Regions from separate parts of the Ensifer sp. ENS08 genome, predicted to be linked through region 1. Evidence: riboswitches for the same ligand, from Rfam matches in the RefSeq annotation. Region 1 holds a riboswitch; each other region holds the start of a gene.
The links. Region 1 has a riboswitch for thiamine pyrophosphate ahead of thiB (thiamine ABC transporter substrate binding subunit). Riboswitches for the same ligand answer to the same signal wherever they lie in the genome.
Positions count from the first base shown of each region.

Region 2: linked by a shared signal. The riboswitch ahead of thiC (phosphomethylpyrimidine synthase ThiC) and the one ahead of thiB (thiamine ABC transporter substrate binding subunit) in region 1 are both predicted to bind thiamine pyrophosphate.
Region 3: linked by a shared signal. The riboswitch ahead of thiO (glycine oxidase ThiO) and the one ahead of thiB (thiamine ABC transporter substrate binding subunit) in region 1 are both predicted to bind thiamine pyrophosphate.

Region 1 covers NZ_JACVBF010000004.1:238,245-245,365, reverse strand. Annotated here, with positions in the region: gene IB272_RS13230 (M48 family metalloprotease) at 1-817, opposite strand, end outside; gene thiQ (thiamine ABC transporter ATP-binding protein) at 1,214-1,933, opposite strand; gene thiP (thiamine/thiamine pyrophosphate ABC transporter permease ThiP) at 1,930-3,555, opposite strand; gene thiB (thiamine ABC transporter substrate binding subunit) at 3,563-4,591, opposite strand; TPP riboswitch at 4,643-4,761, opposite strand; gene IB272_RS13210 (GNAT family N-acetyltransferase) at 4,897-5,382, shown strand; gene IB272_RS13205 (thiamine diphosphokinase) at 5,467-6,117, shown strand; gene IB272_RS13200 (ABC-F family ATP-binding cassette domain-containing protein) at 6,121-7,121, shown strand, end outside.
Region 2 covers NZ_JACVBF010000011.1:117,376-124,496, forward strand. Annotated here, with positions in the region: gene IB272_RS22150 (Zn-dependent hydrolase) at 1-300, shown strand, start outside; gene IB272_RS35400 (hypothetical protein) at 473-1,006, opposite strand; gene thiC (phosphomethylpyrimidine synthase ThiC) at 1,462-3,285, opposite strand; TPP riboswitch at 3,376-3,504, opposite strand; gene IB272_RS22165 (sigma-54 dependent transcriptional regulator) at 3,602-4,966, opposite strand; gene IB272_RS22170 (ATP-binding protein) at 4,970-6,823, opposite strand; gene IB272_RS22175 (dicarboxylate/amino acid:cation symporter) at 7,067-7,121, shown strand, end outside.
Region 3 covers NZ_JACVBF010000008.1:17,636-24,756, reverse strand. Annotated here, with positions in the region: gene IB272_RS18630 (amidohydrolase family protein) at 1-1,662, shown strand, start outside; gene IB272_RS18625 (thiamine phosphate synthase) at 1,696-2,301, opposite strand; gene IB272_RS18620 (thiazole synthase) at 2,298-3,071, opposite strand; gene thiS (sulfur carrier protein ThiS) at 3,075-3,272, opposite strand; gene thiO (glycine oxidase ThiO) at 3,269-4,240, opposite strand; TPP riboswitch at 4,402-4,522, opposite strand; gene bioB (biotin synthase BioB) at 4,948-5,964, shown strand; gene IB272_RS18600 (8-amino-7-oxononanoate synthase) at 5,961-7,106, shown strand; gene bioD (dethiobiotin synthase) at 7,103-7,121, shown strand, end outside.

The DNA of each region.
Region 1 (7,121 bases):
GCCGACGCGCGAGATCGACACGCTGCGGCGCGTTCGGGTGGCTTGACAGGAAGTCGAGGCTCTGGTCGGATTCCGGATCGACCGCCGTGAAGCGGCTATAGGCGGCCATCGAATCGAGGAAGCGCGCCGCTGCATAGGGGTCGTAGCCGGCTTCGCCGAGCATGCGCACGCCGATCACGTCGGCCTGAAGTTCCTGGTTGCGCGAGAAGGCCGCGAGCCGGAGCTTGCCGCGCGCGAGCGCCTGCTTGCCGGCGATATCGGAGGAGAGGACTTCGGAGACCACGCGGCTGGCGATCACTTCGGCTTCCTCGCGCTGCTGACGCTCGATGCCGTGGTTGGCGGTTACGTGCGCCATCTCGTGCGACAGCACGGCTGCGACCTCGGAGGCATCGTTGGCAAGCGCCAGCAGGCCGCGGGTGACATAGAGATAACCACCGGGCAGCGCGAAGGCGTTGATCGCCGGCGAGTTCAGGATGGTGATGCGATAGGACTGCTGCGGATTCTCGGAGACCGCCGTCAGCGCGCCGGTGATGCGCGCGACCAGGCGCTCGGTCTTGGCGTCCTTGTACTCGCCGCCGTAGCTTGCGACGATGCGCGGATGTTCGCGCGCGCCCAGCTGCGCCCGCGGATCGTTCTTCTGGACTTCCTCGACGATCTGCGGATTGGAGGAGGGCGAAACGGTCGGCTGGTAGGTCTGCTCGATCACGGATTGGCATGCGGAAAGGAGCGTGGTCGCAAGCAATGCAACCACGGCGCGTCCACGCAGCCGTCCGCCCTTCGGCGGGAACCGGTCGTGTGTGACTGTATGCCTCTCCATGCCTCAGCCCGTTCCCATCCATCGCTCCGCCCGCATCCTGCGGACAAGTGGTACGACAGCGTTGAAAGTCCTACTTTTTCAGCCCGGCAGCGTTGCTCTGCCGCGACCTCTCAGTCCTGGTCTTGCTGTATCTGATTTCAGCGCCACCTGCCTAGTTTGTCTCGGTAGAAATAGTTGCCCCGTGGCATCACGGCAACGGATGCGGGAATATTCGCGCCCTTGCCGGATATTTCGCGCGTCGCATGGCGCCGCGGTCAAATTGTGGCAATCGGCCAAGGGCGTGGAGAATCCGATCCGTCCTTCAAGTATTGCCGAGAAAGCGGTCGATCGCCGCATTGTCCCGCCGCGGTCAAATTGTGGCAATCGGCCAAGGGCGTGGAGAATCCGATCCATCCTTCAAGTATTGCCGAGAAAGCGGTCGATCGCCGCATTGTCCCGCCGCGCCAGGAAGCGGTCGAGGGTGTCGTTTGCGATGATACGCCCCTGGTCGAGAAAAAGCACGCCGTCGGCCAGGGCCTTCACGTCTTCGGGATGGTGTGTGATCACCAGGATCGTGTTGCCTTCCTCCTCGTGCAGTTCCCGCAGGAGCGTGCGCATGCCGGCGCGCATGCCGGGATCAAGCGCTGCGAAGGGCTCGTCGAGCAGCAGCAGGGGGCGCTTTCGCACAAGCGCGCGGGCGAGGGCGACGCGCTGGCGCTCGCCGCCTGAAAGCGTCGGCGGCAGCCTTTTCCCGAAGCCTTCGAGCCCGACGCGGCGGAGCGCGTCTTCAATCTTCTCGCGGTCGGTTGCGCTCAGCCGAAGCGCCGGGTCGATGCCGAGGCCGATGTTGGTCGCGACGTCGAGATGGGCGAAGAGGTTGTTGTCCTGGAAGATCATCGAGACCGGCCGTTCCGACGGCGCCCGATCGGCAACGTTCTCGCCGAGAATGCGCACCTCGCCGCGATCGGGATCCTCGAACCCGGCAATGAGGTGGAGCAGCGTCGATTTGCCGGAGCCCGAGGCACCGGCGACAGCGACGATGCCCCCCTTGGCGATGGTGCAATCGAAGGTGAGCTTGGCCGTTTCGAAGCGGACCTCGACATCGCGCAACTCTATCGCGGGAACGGGATCGATCATGCTTTGCGTCCTTCCGGCCGGCTGTCATTGGCCGTGCCGAGGATGGTGAATATCAGGCAGAGAAGCCCGAGGAAAAGGGCGAGACCGGCGGCGTCGGCGGTGCGGTAGCTGCCCATACGGCTATAGAGCAGCCACGGCAGCGTCACCATGTCTTGGCTGCCGAAGAGAGCGACGGCGCCGAGGTCGCCGAGCGACAGCGCCATGGCGAAGGAAAGGGCCATCAATAGCGGCTTGCGCAGCGCCGGAAAGTCGATCCATCGCAGACGATCAAAACCACGAATGCCAAGGCTTGCCGTCAGCCGTTCGGACCGTGCCGCATGGGTCGCCATTGCCGGCGCGAGGATGCGGTGGATGAAGGGCAGCGCCATCAGCGCGTTGATCGCAACGACGATGGCAGGTGCAAAGCGCGCGACGTCACCGAAGGGACGCAAAAGCAGAAACCATCCGGCGCCGAGCACCACCGGCGGCACCAAGAGGATCAGCGAGGTGCTGGCACCGATGGCACCGGCAAAGCCGCGGGAGAGCGACGTCGCGTGACGCGGCGCGGTGGCGGTTGCCGCCGCCCGGATCATCACGGCTGCCATGGTGACGGAGGCGAGTGCCGAGGCGAGCGCGATTGCCGCACTCGTCCGCAGCGCCCGGTGCACCGCCGGATCGCGGGCGAGCTTCAGCAGATCGGCTTCGAGTCCGGAGATGAGAACCGCGACCAGCGGCGCGCCGAGAAACAGAAAGGCAAGCGTGATCCAGGTGCCATCACTCAGGCGTGCGATCCTTGACGCGCCATCGAAACGGCGCACAGTGCGGCCACCGGTCATGCCCTCTTCCGGCTCGGTCGCCAGATGACGAAGCAGGAGCAGCAGCAGGCCGGTCATGGCGATCTGCAGGGCTGACAGCGCGATCGCGCGCGGCGGATCGAAATCGAAACGCAGCGCCTGGTAGATCGCCACTTCGATTGTGCTGGCCGCAGGCCCGCCACCGAGCGTCAGCACGAGGGTGAAGCTGGTGGCGCAGAGCATGAAGACGAGGCCGGCGGCACCCGGTAGGAGGCCGCGCAGGACGGGCCATTCGATGAAGCGAAAGAGTGCCGGTGACGGCATGCCGAGATTGGCGGCGCTGCGCCAGTATTCGGCGGGGATGCGCTCGAGCCCGGCCAGGAACAGGCGCGCCGCAAGCGGCATGTTGAAGAAGACGTGGGCGAGCAGGATACCGAAGAGGCCGTAAATGCTGACGGGCTGCGCGAGGCCGAGCCAGCGCAGGCCGGAATTGAGGAAACCCTGCCGCCCCCAGATCTCGATCAGCCCGAGTGCGCCAACCAGAACCGGCAGTCCGAGTGGCAGCGCCATCAAGCGCAGCAGCCAGATGCGGCCGGGGAACTGCGGCCGTCGCGCCAGCGCCCGGGCGACGGGGATGGCAAAGAGCACCGACAGCAACGTCGAGAGGGTCGCCTGCAGCAGCGTGAAGCGGGTGACGCGCCAGATGTAGGCGTCGAACAGCGCATCGTCGCTCGCGCCGCCCGTCTGGCTCAGCAAGGCGACGATCGCAAGACCGACGAAAAGTACGAAGACGCCGAGGCAGGCTGCCCCGGCGACCACTGTCATGCGATTTTCGCGCAGTGCGAACAATCCGGCCTCAGTTCTTGCTCATGGCGGCAAGCCATTCGTCGATCCAGGCCTTGCGGTTCTTGGCGACTTCCTCCGAGGGCAGGAGGAAGGTGTTTTCCGGCTTGACCAGCTTGTTGAAGGCGTCCGGCAGCGGCTCCTTGGTGGCTGCGACCGGCATCATCCAGTTCGTCGTCGGGATGATCGACTGGAAGTCCGGACCGGTCATGAAGGCGAGGAACTGCTTTGCCAGTTCCGGCTCCTTGGCGTTCTTGGTCATGCCGGCGACTTCGATCTGGATGTAGTGCCCTTCGGAGAAGGCAGCGGCCTGGTAGCGCTCGGTGTTTTCCGCGACCATGTGGTAGGCCGGCGACGTGGTGTAGGACAGCACCATCGGCGCCTCGCCCTTGGTGAAGAGGCCATAGGCTTCCGACCAGCCGGGGGTGACGGTCAGAACGCGGTCCTTCAGCTTCGTCCAGGCGGCACCCGCCTCATCGCCATAGACGGCCTTGACCCAGAGCAGGAGGCCGAGGCCCGGCGTCGACGTTCGCGGATCCTCGATGACGATCTTCTGCGACGGATCGCCTTCTACCAGCTCCTTTAGGCTCTTCGGCGGCGTCTTCAGCGTTTCGGTGTCGTAGACGACGGCGAAGTGGCCGTAGTCATAGGGCAGGAACGTGTCGTCGGAGAAGTTGCCGGGAACGGTGACGCCGGTTGCCTCGACGCCGTGCGGCGCGAAGAAGCCCGTTGCCTTGGCTTCCGCAACGAGGTTGGTGTCGAGACCAAGCACGATGTCGGCCTTGGAGGCCTCGCCTTCGAGCTTCAGGCGGGTGAGCAACTCGACGCCGTCGGCCACGCCGACATAGTTGACCTTGCATTCGCAGGTCTTCTCGAAGGCTTCTGCGACCTTGGCGCCCGGGCCCCATTCGGTGATGAAGCTCTCATAGGTGTACACCGTCAGCGTCTTGTCGGCGGCGGTCGCGGCGCCGGAGAAAACAAGGCTTGCGGCCGTCGCAAGGGCTAGCCGGCTAAAGAATTTAAGTTGCGATGAATTGCACATGGCGAGGACCTCTCTCCCAAAGTTCGTTGTTGCATGGGAAAAGGGCGTATCGATCCGATCGCGTCTAATCCCTCCGCCGGTATGAGCCGGATCAGGTTCCGCGGGTTGGCGTTTTGACGCCTCTCAGCCTCCGGCCGCAATGCGGTCGGGAGGCACCCCGTTAGAGCGGCAAGAGATTTACCGCTGCCTCGGTCCCATGGCAAGCGATGTTTACGGCGAAGCAAGGGGACGCCTGGCCAGCACAATGGCTCGTGTTTGCGTATGCCGCCAACTGCGCTACACAACGGCAGCGAGGAGGAAATGTCATGCCCGATATGCTTGTTCGACTTTATGCCCTGCCGGCTGAACCTCAGTCGAAGCTTGGCCTTGGCATCAGCATTCGCCGCGCCATGGCGCCGGAGCGCCGCCTGGTCGTTTCCTGGATTGAAAAGACTTTCGGTGCCGGATGGGCGGGCGAGGCGGAAGCCGCCTTTTCCTCCACCCCGACGCGCATGCACGTCGCGGTCCATGACGAAAAGATCGTCGGCTTTTCCTGCCACGACGTAACGGCACTCGGCTTCTTCGGTCCGACCGGTGTCGACGAAAGCATGCGCGGACAGGGGATCGGAGAGGCGCTGCTGCTTGCAAGCCTCACGGCGATGCGCGAGGCCGGCTATGGCTACGCGATTATCGGCGGCGTCGGGCCGGCGAAGTTCTACGAGCGGGTGGCCGGCGCCGTCGAAATTCCGGATTCGACTCCCGGCATTTATGCCGGCATGCTTTTCCCCGATCCGGTGCCCGAGGGGCATTGACGGTCTGACCAAAATATCGAGAACCGCTCGGTCGACGGTTTTCTTCGTTTTCCTTCGGCGGTCCTTTGCGCTATGGGCTTTGCCATGGCTCGATCGACCTTCACCATTCTGCTTGGCGGCGCCCTTTCGCTGACCGACCGGCTGGCTCACCAGCTGGCCGCAAGTCGCTTCATTGCGGCTGACGGCGGCATGCGCCATGCCCGATTGCTCGGCATCGTGCCGGATGTCTGGGTCGGTGATTTCGACTCGACCGAGGAAGCCCTCCTTGCGGACTACGCCTCCGTCCCGCGCGAGCCCTATCCGGCGGCGAAGGCCGCGACGGACGGGGAGATCGCGGTCGAGGCGGCGTTGTCGCGTGGAGCCGATCGCCTGATTTTCGCCGGCGCCCTCGGCGGTACCCGCAGCGATCACGCCTTCATGCACCTGCTGCATGCCGTCGCCCTTGCCGAGCGTGGCCTTTCCGTGTTGATGACCTCGGGCGAGGAAGAGGCCTATCCGCTGCTGGCCGGCTCGCTCGACCTCGACCTACCCAAGGGCTGCCTCTTCTCGGTGCTCGGGTTGACCGAGCTTACCGGTCTTTCGATCGTCAATGCGCGCTATCCGCTCGACGATTTCACCTTGCCGTTCGGCTCGTCCCGAACCGTTTCCAACGTTGCGGAGGGTCCCCTTCGCTTCACTCTCCAGAGCGGTCGCGCCATTGTGCTCGCCCGCCCCTATGATCTTTCCGGAGCCTGAGCCTTGGCGCCTCCCATTCTGAAACTCGACGACATCTTCCTCACCTTCGGCGGCGCGCCGCTGCTAGCCGGCGCCAATTTTCAAGTCGAACCGGGTGACCGCATCTGTCTGGTCGGCCGCAACGGCTCGGGCAAGTCGACGCTAATGAAGATTGCCGCGGGTCTGGCCGAGGCGCAGTCGGGCGAAATCTTCCGCCATCCCTCCGCGACCATCCGCTATCTGCACCAGGCGCCGGATTTCGACGGCTACGACACCGTGCAGGCCTATGCCGAGGCAGGACTCGGCCCGAGTGACGATCCCTATCGCGTCGCCTATCTGCTGCAGCACCTGGGGTTGACCGGCGAGGAAGACCCGAAGCGCCTTTCGGGCGGCGAGGCGCGTCGCGCGGCGCTTGCCCGCGTCATGGCGCCGGAGCCGGATATCCTGCTGCTCGACGAGCCGACCAACCATCTCGACCTGCCGACGATCGAATGGCTGGAAGACGAACTGATCCGCAGCCGTTCGGCGCTCGTTCTGATCTCGCACGACCGGCGCTTCCTGGAGAAGGTCTCGACCGCGACCGTCTGGCTCGACCGTGGCCAGTCGCGGCGGCTCGACCGCGGCTTTGCCCATTTCGAGGCCTGGCGCGACGAGGTGCTGGAGGCCGAGGAGCTGGAGCAGCACAAGCTCGGCAAGGCGATCGAGCGCGAGGAACATTGGCTGCGCTACGGCGTGACCGCACGGCGCAAGCGCAACATGCGCCGCCTCGGTGAGCTGCAGACCATGCGGGCGACCTATCGCGGCCACAAGGGGCCGCAGGGAACGGTACAGGCGACGGCCGCCGACGCCAAGGAATCGGGCAAGCTGGTGATCGAGGCGGAGAAGGTCACCAAGGCCTATGGCGAGCGCACCATCGTCGCGCCGTTCTCGATCCGCGTGCACCGCGGCGACCGCATCGGTCTGGTCGGCCCGAACGGCGCCGGCAAGACGACACTCCTGAAGATCCTGACCGGGCAGATCGAGCC
Region 2 (7,121 bases), on a different contig from region 1:
GAGGGGGTAACGATCTCGGTCGAGCGGCTGGCACGCTTCCAGCCCGTCGCCTTCGATCAGGGCATCGTCGCAGCGGTCGAGGCTTCGGCGAAGGCGCGAGGCCTCAAGAGCCGGCGCATGACTTCGGGCGCCGGTCATGACGCCCAGATGATCGCCCGCATCGCGCCGACGGCGATGATCTTCGTTCCGAGCCGCGACGGCATCAGCCATAATCCGCGCGAACACACGGAGCCGGATGATCTGGTCGCCGGCGCCAACGTGCTGCTCGATGTGGTCGAGCGGATGGTGAGTGGTCGCTAGAGGGCTATAGGGCTATAGGGACGTTGCGCGTTCGTTGATCGAACGGGATCGATAGCGCGCCTCCCGCTGCTCCGTCATGCCAGGGCTTGGCCCAAGCATCCAGGCGCAGACGCTTCTATGTCTGCGATAAACAGCACACGGCATCCTTCGGCGCGACGAAGCAGACATCTCTTCAGGGCTCTGTTCTGGTGTGACCCGCGCTTTTGCGGGATCCCGCATCGCTCTTCTGCCGGGTGGAAGACTCTGGCCCGCTCCCCTCGGGAGGCTCTTCCGGTGTCCGGCGAAAAAGATTGAGGAAACTGCTGCCGCCGTACCATACGCTGCCGGTTGGTCCGTAATCCCGCCCGTCGCGCGAAGAGGATGAGTGGCGCTCGCTGTCTCCGCCGCTCAGGCCGCTTCCGTCGATGACGCCGCCTCCACCGCCAGCCCCGGTCCCGCCGGGCTCGCCGCCCACGCCGCTACCATCGCCGGAGCCCCAATCGCCGCCACCCTCTGTGCCGTTGCTTCCGCCGCTCCCGACGTTTTCGCTACCTTGGTCGCTGCCGCCCGCGGCACCTTCACCATTCGTGCCGCCGGCATCGGCGTCGTCCGCATGGGCAGCGGAAATCCAGGAAAGGCCCCCGGCAAAGCCCCGGTCACCGTTGAGGCGCGGCAGATCTCCGCCGAATGCTGCAAGGGCTCCTATGGACAAGGCCGTCAGTCTCAACAGGCATGTCCTCAAGTCATTCTCCTTGTGCAAACGGCGTTCTTGCGTCGTCCTGCAGGACTTTTGCGCGGGTACAGTTCGGCTGCCCGCTGCGAATGAATTTCGCCGACAGCGACTTTTGCGTGCGCCTTGCATATCGTTCAATCGATGTGGGGACAAGCAATTGGGGGGACGGGCGACACGGAGCGCAAGGTGCGGGCCTCTGGCGGCGGCCACGACATACAGATGATCGCCCTCATCGCTGAGGCGTCGCGAGAGGGACAGAGGACGTTGCATGTTTGTTGATTGAACGGGGTCGTTGGCGCGCCTCCCACCCTCCGTCATGCTCGGCTCAAGCCCAAGCATGACGGAGGAGGAGAGCCTTGGCGATCGCCGCTTCCGCTTCCGAGGCGGGAGGCGGAGCCCTGAGTGAACTGAAGGGGCCGTGACTGGCCCCTTCAACGAGTCTCTGTCGTCTACTCGGCCGCGCCAGCCGCCCCTTCCACCGGCATATAGAGGTCGCCGCCCTCGCGGTATTTCGCGGCCATTGCCTCCAGGCCTTCCTTCTGCGCTTCTGCGCGGATGTCGTGCGAGATCCGCATCGAGCAGAATTTCGGGCCGCACATGGAGCAGAAATGCGCGACCTTGTGCGCTTCCTTCGGCAGTGTCTCGTCGTGGAAGTTACGGGCCGTCTCCGGGTCGAGTGAGAGGTTGAACTGGTCCTCCCAGCGGAATTCGAAGCGCGCGCGCGATAGCGCGTCGTCGCGCACCTGGGCGGCCGGATGGCCCTTGGCGAGATCGGCGGCATGGGCGGCGATCTTGTAGGTGATGACGCCGACCTTGACGTCGTTGCGATCGGGAAGACCGAGATGCTCCTTCGGCGTGACGTAGCAGAGCATGGCGGTGCCGAACCAGCCGATCATCGCCGCGCCGATGCCCGACGTGATGTGGTCGTAGCCGGGCGCAATGTCCGTCGTCAGCGGTCCGAGTGTGTAGAACGGCGCCTCGCCGCAGACGGCGAGTTGCTTGTCCATGTTCTCCTTGATCTTGTGCATCGGCACGTGGCCGGGGCCTTCGATCATCACCTGACAATCCTTGGCCCAGGCGATCTTGGTGAGCTCGCCGAGCGTTTCGAGTTCGGCGAATTGTGCCGCGTCGTTGGCATCGGCGATCGAGCCGGGGCGCAGGCCGTCGCCGAGCGAGAAGGAGACGTCATAGGCGCGGCAGATGTCGCAGATTTCCTCGAAATGCTCGTAAAGGAAGCTCTCGCGATGGTGATGCAGACACCACTTGGCCATGATCGAGCCGCCGCGCGAAACGATGCCGGTGACGCGATCGACGGTGAGCGGGATGTAGTGCAGCCGGACGCCGGCATGGATGGTGAAATAGTCGACGCCCTGTTCAGCCTGCTCGATCAGCGTGTCGCGATAGACTTCCCAGGTGAGGTCCTCGGCAATGCCGTTGACCTTTTCCAGCGCCTGGTAAAGCGGCACGGTGCCGATCGGAACCGGTGAGTTGCGGATGATCCATTCGCGGATGTTGTGGATGTTGCGGCCGGTCGAAAGGTCCATGACGGTGTCGGCGCCCCAGCGCGTCGCCCAGACCATCTTTTCGACCTCTTCCGCCATCGACGAGGTGACGGCGGAGTTGCCGATATTGGCGTTGATCTTCACCAGAAAGTTCCGGCCGATGATCATCGGCTCGGATTCCGGGTGGTTGATGTTGGCAGGCAGGATCGCCCGGCCGCTGGCGATTTCCTGGCGCACGAATTCGGGTGTCACGTGATCGGGGATGTGGGCGCCGAAGCTTTCGCCGTCCCGGACCTTCGCACGCGCCGCGTCGCGGCCGAGATTTTCGCGGATCGCCACGAACTCCATTTCCGGCGTGATGATGCCGGCGCGGGCATAGGCAAGCTGGGTCACCGCGCGGCCGCCCGTGGCCTTCAGCGGCGCATGCTGGAACGGGAAGGTCGGTGTCAGCCTGTCGCCGCTCACAAAGCCGTTGTCCTCGGGGCGGACCACGCGTCCCTCATAGGTTTCGACATCGCCGCGGTCGACGATCCAGTTGCGGCGCAGCCGCGGCAGGCCGTCCTCGATGCGGATCTCGGCGTCGTCGGCGGTGTAGGCGCCGGAGGAATCATAGACCGTAACCGGTTGCTCGCCCGACGTCGGGTGGAGCGCAATCTCGCGCATCGGCACGCGGATATCCGGATGAAGCACGCCCGGCTTGTGGATCTTGCGGGAGGCGGGAAGCGGTCCTTGCGTGACCGTGAGGGCTGCGGGTTTGGTGGCAATATTCATGACAAGGCTCCAAGTTTGCAATTGGAGACCCAGTTCTGATGCCGGAAGGATGAAAGACGCTCCGCCAGATGCTGGACGCACGGAATCCTGGCTTCGATATCTGCACCGTCCCTACGCCAGTATGAACTGGATCAGGTTCAACGGGTCACTGCGCCACAGCCGGCAATCCGGCCATCCAGCAGAATCTCAGCCCCTTGCGGGACCCCCCTGGTGAATGCCTAGATCATAGCCATCGATCGGCCCGGGTCGTCAAGCGTGAATTCGCCTGCCGACAAAGATGCACCTATTGCATGTGTTTGCGGATTCGGATTTGACGCTAGCGGCCGGCCTTTTCCGGTGCGGCCCGCTCGGCGTAATCGGCACGGTTGATGCCGTGGCGCTGGAGCTTATCGTAGAAGGTCTTGCGCGGAATGCCGAGCGCCTCGATCGTCGCCTTGACGTCGCCGCGCTGAGCCCGCAACACCTCTTTCAGGATCTCCGCCTCGTAGCGTTCGAGCCGTTCCGGGAGCGCAAATCCAGACTGTTCGGCGGGCGCAATCGGCTGTCCCAGCGGACCTTCGACACCAAGCGCCACGCGTTCTGCAAAGTGCGAGAGCTCGCGCACATTGCCCGGCCAGGCATGCGTCATCAGATGTCTCTGCACGGCCGATGTGACCACAGGCGCGTCGCGCTTGAAGCGCTCGGCCGCCCGGGTCAGGAAGTGCGAGAAGAGCAGCGGGATATCGTCTCGGCGTTCGCGCAGCGGCGGGATCGACAGCGTTACGACATTCAATCTAAAGTAGAGGTCTTCCCGGAAATCGCCGCGCTGCGCCGGGTCGCCAAGATCGATTTTGGCAGCCGCGATGACGCGGATATCGACCGGACGAACCTGGTTGGTGCCAAGCGGCGTGATTTCGCGCGCTTCCAGAACGCGCAGCATCTTCACCTGAGTCGCCGGTGGCATCGCCTCGATCTCGTCGAGGAACAGCGTGCCGCCGCTCGCATGCTCGATCCGGCCGATGCGCTTCTTCAAGGCGCCGGTGAAGGCGCCCTGTTCGTGGCCGAAGAGTTCGCTTTCGATCACCGTTTCGGGCAGCGCCCCGCAATTCAGCGCCACGAAGTTGCCGTTGCGGCGTCGGCTCCAATTGTGGAGCAGCGTCGCCACCACCTCCTTGCCGCTGCCCGTCTCGCCGGCGACGAGCACGTCGACATCGGTATCGGCAATGTGCCGGATCGTCTGGCGCAAACGTTCCATGACCGGCGTCTGGCCGATCAGCGGCAGGTTGTCGCCGGCCGTCTCGGCGGCCCGTTTCAGCGCGCGGTTTTCCATCACGAGCCGGCGTTTTTCCAGCGCGCGATGCACGCTCTGCACCAGCCGGTCGGCGGCAAAGGGTTTGGGGATGAAGTCGTAGACGCCATCCTGCAGCGCCTGCACTGCCATCGGGATATCGCCATGGCCGGTCACCAGGATCACCGGCAGATCCGCGTCGAAAGCTTCGATGCGGCGGAAGAAGGCGAGGCCGTCGATGCCCGGCATGCGGATATCGCTGACGACGACGCCGTCGAAATTCGCATCCAGCGTCTTCAACGCTTCGGCAGCGCTGGCAAAAGGGGTAACGGCGAGGCCGGCGAGTTCCAGCGTCTGCGTCATCGCCTTTCGCAGATGGTTGTCGTCGTCGACGAGATAGACGGTCGGCTGCATCGCTCAGGCCCTCTTCAGGCGAACCGTGAAGACGGTGCCCCTGTCGCTGGTTTCGACGGTGATATCGCCGCCATAGTCGGCGACGATCTCCTTGGAGATGGCAAGGCCGAGGCCGAGCCCTTCATCCTTCGAGGTGTTGAACGGCGTGAACAGATCCTCGTGGATGTGCAGGGGAATGCCTGGGCCGTTATCGGCAACGACGAGCAAAACCGTCCCGGAGGGACCGTCCTCGCAGCGCACGCGGATCTCGGCGCCGCTGCGCGTGCCGAGCGCTTCCAGGGCATTTTGCAAAAGGTTGATCAGCACCTGCTCGAGCCGGATGCGGCTGCCGAGGACGCTGAGGCCATTTTCCGGCAGGTCGATGACGATCGCATCCATGCGGCCGGCAAAGCGGCTGCGCAGCAACATCATCGCCCCCTCGATCACGTCGCGCATGGGCGTCGGCTCGGCGACGAAGCGGCCCTTGCGAGCGAAGCTTCTGAGTTCGTCGGTGATGGTGCCGACCCGATCGGTCAGTTCGGCGATGCTGACAAGGTTCTCGACCGCGGTCTGCTGCTGGCCGCGTTCGAGGAAGGTGCGGGCGTTGTCGGCATAGGCGCGGATGGTCGCGACCGGCTGGTTGATCTCGTGGGCGACGCCGGCCGCCACCTGGCCAAGGATCGCCAGCCGGTTCGCCTGAACCAGTTCCTGCTGCACCGCCTGCAGCTTCTCGCCAGTACGCCGGTGGTCGGCGATCTCCGTTTCGAGATGATCGCGGGCAAGGCTGAGGTCATGTGTGCGCTCCGCCACGCGGGTCTCCAGCTCGTCGCGCGCGGCGCGATCGCGCGCAGACACCAGTGCCAGCGTCTGGCGGCGGCGCAGGAGGACCGCGGTAAAAGCGAGCAGCGGTGCGAGGAGGGCCAGGGCAATCAGCCGGGCCTCGCGGGTTGCCGCCGAGATCGCGCCATCGAGCGGTGCTAGCTGCTCCAGCCGCCAGCTGGTGGTCGGAACCATGGTTTCGACCCGGAGGAACCGACGTTCGCTTTCGCCCGGCAACAGTGCGCGCAACTCGCTGGAGCCATCGCTGGTCGGCTCGATGTCGCGGAAGGGCAGCGGCAGCAGCGAGGCATCGCCAAATTGCAGGCTGTCGCGGATGGCGGCGACGCGGTCGCGTGGAATTGTTCTGGTCGTCATGAAGCGCCAGGAGGGGAAGCTGGTGATCAGCACGATGCCGCGCCGGTCGGTGACGTAGACCGGCTTGCCGGAGGCGAGCCATTCGGCTTCCACATCGTCGAATTCGAGCTTGGCGACGACGACGCCGATCGGGCCGTCAGGACCCTGGACCCGACGCGAAATGTAGAGGCCCGGCCGCTTGCTGACGTTGCCCATGGCGAAATGCTCGGCCTTGCCGTCGCGCATCGCCATGCGGAAATATTCGCGGAAGGCATAGTCGTTGCCAACGAAACTCGTCGGCTCGCGCCAGTTGCTGGCAGCGACGGCGACGCCATCGGGGCCGATCACGTAGATGACAGCGGCGTCCGTGTTGGTCGCCAGCGCCTGCAGCTTCTCGTTCAGCCGTTGCAGCGCCTCTGTGCCGCGGGTCGAAAGGGCTGCCATCACCTCGACATCGTCGGCCAGCACCAGCGGCGTCGAGCGTTGGCGTTCGAGTACGGCGCGCAGCAGCGAGGCCTTCAGATTGGCATCGATCCGGCTTTGGGCATCGACAGTTTCGAGCGCCTGGCTTCGGCCGTACTCGCCGGCAAGCAGGAGCGCGGCGACAAGCAGCGCGACGGCAAGGCCGGCAAAGACCAGCCAGGTGCGGCGCATCGACTGGTCGAGATCTGCCAGATTGAGGGGGGCGGACAGGGCGTTGAACATGGCCCAATTGTGCATTTTTTCGCTCAGTCTTCCAGATGGCTTGTGCGGAAATCCGCTCAACTCTTTGTGCGCACCGAGCCGCCTGCACAAAACATCCTCATCAATTCAAAGGCTTGGTTCCTGCCGCGGCCAACTGGCACGACCGTTGCAAATGACATCCTCATGACAGCCCGCGCTGTCGCGCATCGGAAATTGACCCGGGAGGCCCGGCATGACGCCGGACTGGGTCCAGTGGAGGATCTCATGATTATCGAACAATCCGCGGAACCGCGCGGCAAGACACCTTTCTATCGCCATC
Region 3 (7,121 bases), on a different contig from region 1:
GTCGCCGCCGTGACACGCCGCAATGTCTTGCGGCTGTTCTCGGCAGGCGTGATGGCGAATGTGCTTTCCGGGTGTCGACACGACTGGCCACCGGCCGCGGCCTGCGAGCTTCCCTACCCGATCGTCGACGTTCACTGCCATTTCTTCAACGCGGCCGATGTGCCCGTGGAAGGGCTGGTGCGCTATGTGGCGTTGCGGGAGAAACTGCCGGAAGCAAAACTCTCCGCCGATCCGCTGCAGTCGAAGCGTCTGGAAAACGCCCTGGTGGTCTTCCTCGTGACGGCCCTTGGCGACGTCGCGCCCAAGGCCAAGGCTGAGGACGCTATTCTCAAGAAGCGGGTGCCGCGCCCCTCCGACGCCGAGTTCGAGCGGCAGAAGGACGAGCAGTTGCGCATCGCCGTCAAGCAACTGGTCGCGCTAGCCGGCGAGCAGCGCGCATCGTTGACCGCACGAAGCGGCGCCGAAACGCCGGATTATCAAGGCCTGCTGGAACAGATCGGCGGCACCCCCGGCCTGCCCCAGGGCTTGCAGCGGCGCTCCGGCAGCGTGGAGGAGACGGATGTCGATGCCCTGGCGTCGGCCGCCAAGGCCCACGACCAGATCGGCAACTACCTTTCCTTCGTGCGCCTCATGCAGGACTACCGCGAAAACCTGGCGGAAACCTATGCCCGGATCTTCGCGTCGAAATGCCGGTTTTCCATGATCACGCCGAGCATCCTCGATTTCGAGAAGTCGATCGGCGGCAGGGCATCGCCGCAGCACGACCAGATCGACGTGATGGACGAGATCCAGCAGCTGGTGATCAAGCGGCACGGCATCCACATGCACAGCTTCGTCGGCTTCGATCCGCACCGGGAGGCGCAGAAGCGTGGCTCGTCGCTGGAAAACGTCCGCTACGCGATCATGGAAAAGGGCTTCATCGGCGTGAAGATCTACCCGCCGATGGGCTTCAAGGCATGGGGCAATGCGGATCCGAAGATCGATGCGGCGCTGAAGCGGCTCTACGACTGGTGCCGCGACAACAGCGTGCCGATCATGGCGCATGCGGAAAACAGCATCGGCGCCGGCTGCGGCTATGGCAATATGGCGAGCCCCGCCTACTGGAAGAAGCTGCTCGACACCAACCGTTACAATGACTTGCGGATCAATCTGGCGCATTTCGGCGCTTTCGATGAAGTCATTCGCCCAGGCGCACCGACGGGGGTCATGGTGTCCTGCGCCCAGGACAAATTCTCCGGTCCGCCGACCTGGGAGGACATCATTGGCAAGACGATCGGCCACGGGCGCCGGCCGAACCTGTTTGCCGACCTGAGCTACCTGAGCGAGCTCGTCACCGACAACACGCCCGGGCTGCACGAAAAAATCCGCGCGCTGCTCGACAAATGGCTGCGGGACTACGATCCCGATGCGCGCCATCTGATGTTCGGCACCGACTGGTCGATGATGGCGCTGGAGAAGGACTACAACGCCTACGTCCCGCGGATCGCCCAGCAACTGAAGGAGGCCAATGTCAGCGAGGAGGACCAGCAGAACATCTTCTGGAAGAACGCCTCCCGTTACCTCGGCCTCGACCGGCCGGGGCCGACCCGCCAGCGGCTCGCCACCTATTGTCGCAAGCGTGGCCTGGACGCCTCCTGGCTCTCGCAGCTGGAGATCGCCTGACCGCGAAACTGCTACCCGCGGTCCGGCACGTGCCTATCGCCACGGTGCGGTTCTGGCGATCCATTCGCGCGTCCGGCCTTCCGGGTCGGCGTTGCGGGTGATGTCGGTAACGACGGCGGCGATGTCGGCGCCGTGCTCGAAGACGCCGGCGATCCGCTCGACGTTGAGGCCGCCGATGGCGACCAGCGGCAGCAACCCGACACGGTTCCGCCAGGCGGCAAGGCGCGGCAGTCCCTGCGGCGCCCACTTCATAGCCTTGAGAATGGTCGGGTAAACCGGTCCGAGCGCGACATAGTCGGGCTTGGCAGCAAGTGCTGTCTCCAGTTCCGTCTCGTCATGGGTGCTGAGTCCGAGCTTCAGGCCGGCGGCGCGGATTGCAGTAAGGTCGGCCTCCGCCAGGTCCTCCTGGCCGAGATGGACGAAGTCGCAGCCTTCCGCGATCGCCAGTTGCCAGTAGTCGTTGACGATGAGCTGGCAGCCCTGCTCGTCGCAAACGGCCTTGGCCGCGCGGATCTCGCGGCGGATCTCCGCTTCCGTACGATCCTTGACGCGTAGCTGCACCAGCTTGACGCCGAGCGGCACCAGCCGCTCGATCCAATCCGTGCTGTCGACGATGAGATAGAAGGGGTCAAGTTTCACGCAAACACCGCCTTTCCGATGACGGGGGTGGAAGGGACGGCAAAATCGCGCGGTTCGAGCATGCCCGCCTCGAAGGCCTGCCGGCCGGCATCGATCGCGCCCGCGAACGCAGCGGCCATCAGCGCGGGCTTGGCGGCGCCGGCGACGGCGGTGTTGAGCAGGACGGCATCGAAGCCGAACTCCATCACCGTCGTTGCGTGCGAGGGCCGGCCGATGCCGGCATCGACGATCAGCGGCACATCGGGAAAGCTGGCCCGCATTGCCCTGAGCGCCTGGATGTTCTGCGGCCCCATGGCGCTGCCGATCGGCGCGCACCAGGGCATCAGCACCTTGCAGCCGGCTTCCACGAGCCGTTCGGCAACCACGAGATCATCCGTGGTGTAGGGAAAGACTTCGAACCCTTCGGCCGAGAGGATGCGCGCCGCCTCGACCAGCCCGAAGACATCGGGCTGCAGCGTATCGTGGTGGCCGATCACTTCGAGTTTCAGCCAGTTGGTGCCGAAGACCTCGCGCGCCATCTTGGCCGTCAACACCGCCTCTGACACCGAGTGGCAGCCGGCGGTGTTCGGCAGCACGTGCACGCCGAGCGCCCGGATCAGTTCGAAGAAGGCGCCGCCCTGGCGGCCTCCGGCGGTTTCGCGCCGGAGCGAGACCGTGACGACCCCAGTGCCTGACGATCGCACCGCATCTTCCAGAACGGCGGGGGAGGGGTAGCGGGCGGTGCCGAGCAACAACCGTGAGCGCAGGTCCTGTCCATAAAGCGTCAGCATGTCTCAGCCTCCTTTCATCGGCGAGAGAATTTCGATCCGGTCCCTGTCGCTGAGCGCATGACCCGAACGGTCGGCCCGGTGCACCAGTTCGCCGTTGACGGCGGTGGCGAGCCAGTCGCCTTCGAAATCAAGGGCGGCCAGAAGCTCGGTGAGGGTGGTGACGGCGAGGTCGTGATCCTCGCCATTGACGGTCAGTCTCATGCGGCATCTCCCTTCAGGTCCTGCGCAAGCGCGAGGTCGGCTGCTTCCGCCGCCAGGGCCGGCGAAAGCAGGAAGCCATGGCGGTAAAGTCCGTTGATCGTGATGGTCTGCCCGGTGCGCAGGGCGCGCGGCAGGTTGTTGGCGAAGGCGGGGCGGACGCCGGCGCCGGTTTCGACGAGGCGCGCTTCGCCGAAGGCCGGATGCAGCGCATAGGCGGCGTTCAGCAGTTCCATGAGGGAGCGGGCGGTGATCGGTCCGCCGTCATCCGTCTCGATCATCGTAGCCCCGCACATGAAGAGGCCGCCGCCGCGCGGCACGATGTAGAGCGGGATGCGGGGATGAATGAGCCTGACCGGCCGCGACAGCTCCACGTCGCTTGTCTGCAGGTAGAGCATTTCACCGCGCACGCCCCGCAGGCCCGGCTTTTCGCCGATGCGTGCCGCGCCGGCGCAGTCGGCGACGAGATCGTGGTGGCCATCGTCGCTCGTCTCATCGAGGAAGGTGACGCCGTGATCGACAAGCTTCTGCCGCAACCGGCTCAGCGCCCGGCGCGGGTCGAGATGCGCCTCACCGGGAAAAAACAGCGCCTCGCGGAAACGTCCGGCAAGCGCCGGTTCCAGCCGTTCGATCGCGGCGGCGTCGAGCCATTCGAAGCCGGAGGTGCGTGAGGCAAAGCGCTTGAGTTCGCCCGCATCCCGTGGCGGGGCGACGACAAGCGTGCCGTTTCGGGAAACCTCGCCTGGCAGGGCGTCGTCCCACCAGTCAATGGCGCCGATGCCCTTCGTCAGCACCACCTCTTCGGCGCTTTCGCGTTCGCACCAGGGTGCCAGCATGCCGCCGGCAAACCAGGAGGCCGCGCCGGCAAAGCCTGGCTTTTGCTCGACAACCGTCACCGCGACACCGCGGGCGCTAAGTTCATGCGCCAGACAGAGCCCTGCGACGCCGGCACCTTTGACGAGGATCCGCATGGCTCAGTGTTCCCGCGAGGCGTGGGCGGGCCGTCGTGAGGGAAGCGGGATGGTGTTGGCGGTGTGCATGCCGAGGCTCCGATTGTGGAGACCCAGTTCACGAGCGAAGGAAGGGGAAGGACGCCTTGCCGTTGAATGGTCGCGTGAAGGCGACGTTTGCGGCAGCGATGTCTGCACCGTCCCTACGCCAGTATGAACTGGATCAGGTTCAACGGGTCACTGCGCCGCGCAAACCGCATAGCAGAATCTCAGCCCCTTGGCGGGACACCCCTGGTGAATGCTCCAAGCTGACCGTTCGGGACGGTTTTTGTCAAGAGCCAGCATTCGTGTGCCATGCGATCTCATCTGCCGAAAAAATTATCTATAATTTTGCGACGAGAAAGCGGAAGCGTTGGCGGCGTGATGAAAGGAGGTAGGGCAACCGGGTGGAGCGGGTCGAAAAACACCGGAGAAGCCGAGCCGCGTCCTTGTTTCTCGGGTGCGGTACGCCCGATTTCGGAAATGGGAGCTGCGACCGATTGATTGGTGATTGTTGCCCCGTCTCGGCGGTTTCCAGATTCACTCACGGTCAAAAATACAACCTTAAGGGTATGTTCTAACAGAAACTCTCCATCTGGGTGCTTGCGAACTTTGTTGGTCGATAAAATTATAGATAATATCAGATTCTATCTATTTCGCGTTTGCAATGACCTGGAGGACGAGCCGAAATGCTGGACGGAACCCTATCAACTGGCGCTAATTTTACACCGGGTGACGCGGGCGAATCCCGCTGGACCCAAGCGGAAGCTGAAAAAATCTATAATTTGCCGTTCAACGATTTGCTCTACCGCGCACACACGGTCCATCGTGCGCAGTTCGATCCCAACACCATCCAGATGAGCAGGCTGCTCTCGATCAAGACCGGAGGCTGCGCCGAGGATTGCGGCTATTGCAGCCAGTCCGCCCACTATCCGACCGGGCTCAAGGCATCGAAGCTGATGGAGGTCGAGCGTGTGCTTGCCGAGGCGCGACAGGCGCGCGACGGCGGTGCGACGCGCTATTGCATGGGGGCCGCCTGGCGCAGCCCGAAGGACCGCGACATGGACGCGATCGTCGCCATGATCGGCGGTGTGCGGGCGCTTGGCATGGAAACCTGCATGACGCTCGGGATGCTGACGCCGGACCAGTCCGCACGGCTCGCCGAGGCCGGGCTCGACTACTACAACCACAATGTCGATACCTCCGAACGCTTCTACGGCGAGATCATCACCACCCGCAGCTTTGCCGACCGGCTGGAGACGCTCGCGAATGTCCGCGATGCCGGCATCAAGGTCTGCGCCGGTGGCATTCTCGGCATGGGCGAAACCGCCGACGACCGGATCTCCATGCTGGTGACGCTCGCCAATCTGCCGGTGCCGCCCGAAAGCGTGCCGATCAACATGCTGATCCCGATCCCGGGCTCGAAGCTGGCCGATGCAGCGCCCGTCGATCCGATCGATTTCGTCCGCACCATCGCGCTTGCCCGCATCCTGATGCCGCTATCGCATGTCCGGCTTTCGGCCGGCCGGACCGACATGAGCGACGAGACGCAGGCGCTCGGTTTCTTCGCCGGCGCCAATTCGATCTTTGTCGGCGAAACCCTGCTGACCGCCGACAATCCCGGCGAGGACCATGATGCGGCGCTCTTCCGACGCCTGGGGTTGAAGCCGATGGCTCCGGCGGCAAGGCAGGATGCGGCCGAATGACCCTGGGTCTGTTTGCGCGCTATGAGAAGACGCTGGAGGGCCTTGATCGCAAGGGCCGCCGGCGCGCACTTGCCCCCGCTGGCGGCCTCGACTTCACCTCGAACGACTACCTGGCGCTCGCCGCTTCGACGCGGCTGAAGGCGGCGATAACGAGTGCCATCGCGCGCGGCGTGCCGGTCGGCTCCGGCGGCTCACGGCTGTTGCGCGGCAATCACGAAGAACACGAGACGCTTGAGGCGGAAGCGGCCACCTTCTTCGGCGCGGAACGAATGCTCTTCTTCGGCAGCGGCTACGCCGCCAATGCTGCCCTGTTTTCGACGCTGCCGCAGCGCGACGACCTCATCGTCCACGATGCCCTGATCCATGCGAGCGCCCATGAAGGCATCGCTGCGAGCAAGGCCGATGCGGTTGCGGCAGCGCACAACGATATCGACGCCTTTGCCGATGCCATCGGCCAATGGCGCCGCGCCGGCGGCACAGGGCGCCCGTGGATTGCCGTCGAAAGCCTCTATTCGATGGATGGCGATCGGGCGCCGCTCGCCGACCTCTTAGCGCTTGCCGCGCAGCATGACGGCTTTCTCGTCATCGACGAGGCGCACGCGACCGGCGTCTTCGGGCCGGAAGGTCGCGGTCTCGCCGCTGAGCTGGAGGACCGGGAGAACGTCGTCATGCTGCATACTTGCGGCAAGGCGCTCGGTGTTTCCGGCGCACTGGTCGGAGCAAGCGCCGTGCTTTGCGATTATCTCGTCAACCGCGCCCGCAATTTCATCTATTCGACCGCGCCCTCGCCACTCATCGCGGCCGCGGTGCGTGAAGCGCTCGCCGCCCTCGTCGACGAGCCGGAACGCCGCGCCGCATTCGACGGCCTCAGGTCCTTCGCCAACCGGGCGCTCGCCGAGGTGCTCGGCATCGAAGGCAGCGGCTCGCAGATCCTGCCCATCCCGATCGGTGATAACGGCCGAGCGGTCCGCATCGCCGCCCGTATGCGCGCCGAGGGTTACGATGTCAGGGCAATTCGCCCGCCGACGGTGCCGGAAGGCACCGCGCGTCTTCGGATCGCCATCACCCTCAACGTCGACCGGGCCGCAATCGTGCAGATGCTGCAGCAGTTGAAGATCGCGATCGCGAAGGAGCGGCCATGAAAACCCGTATCGTGG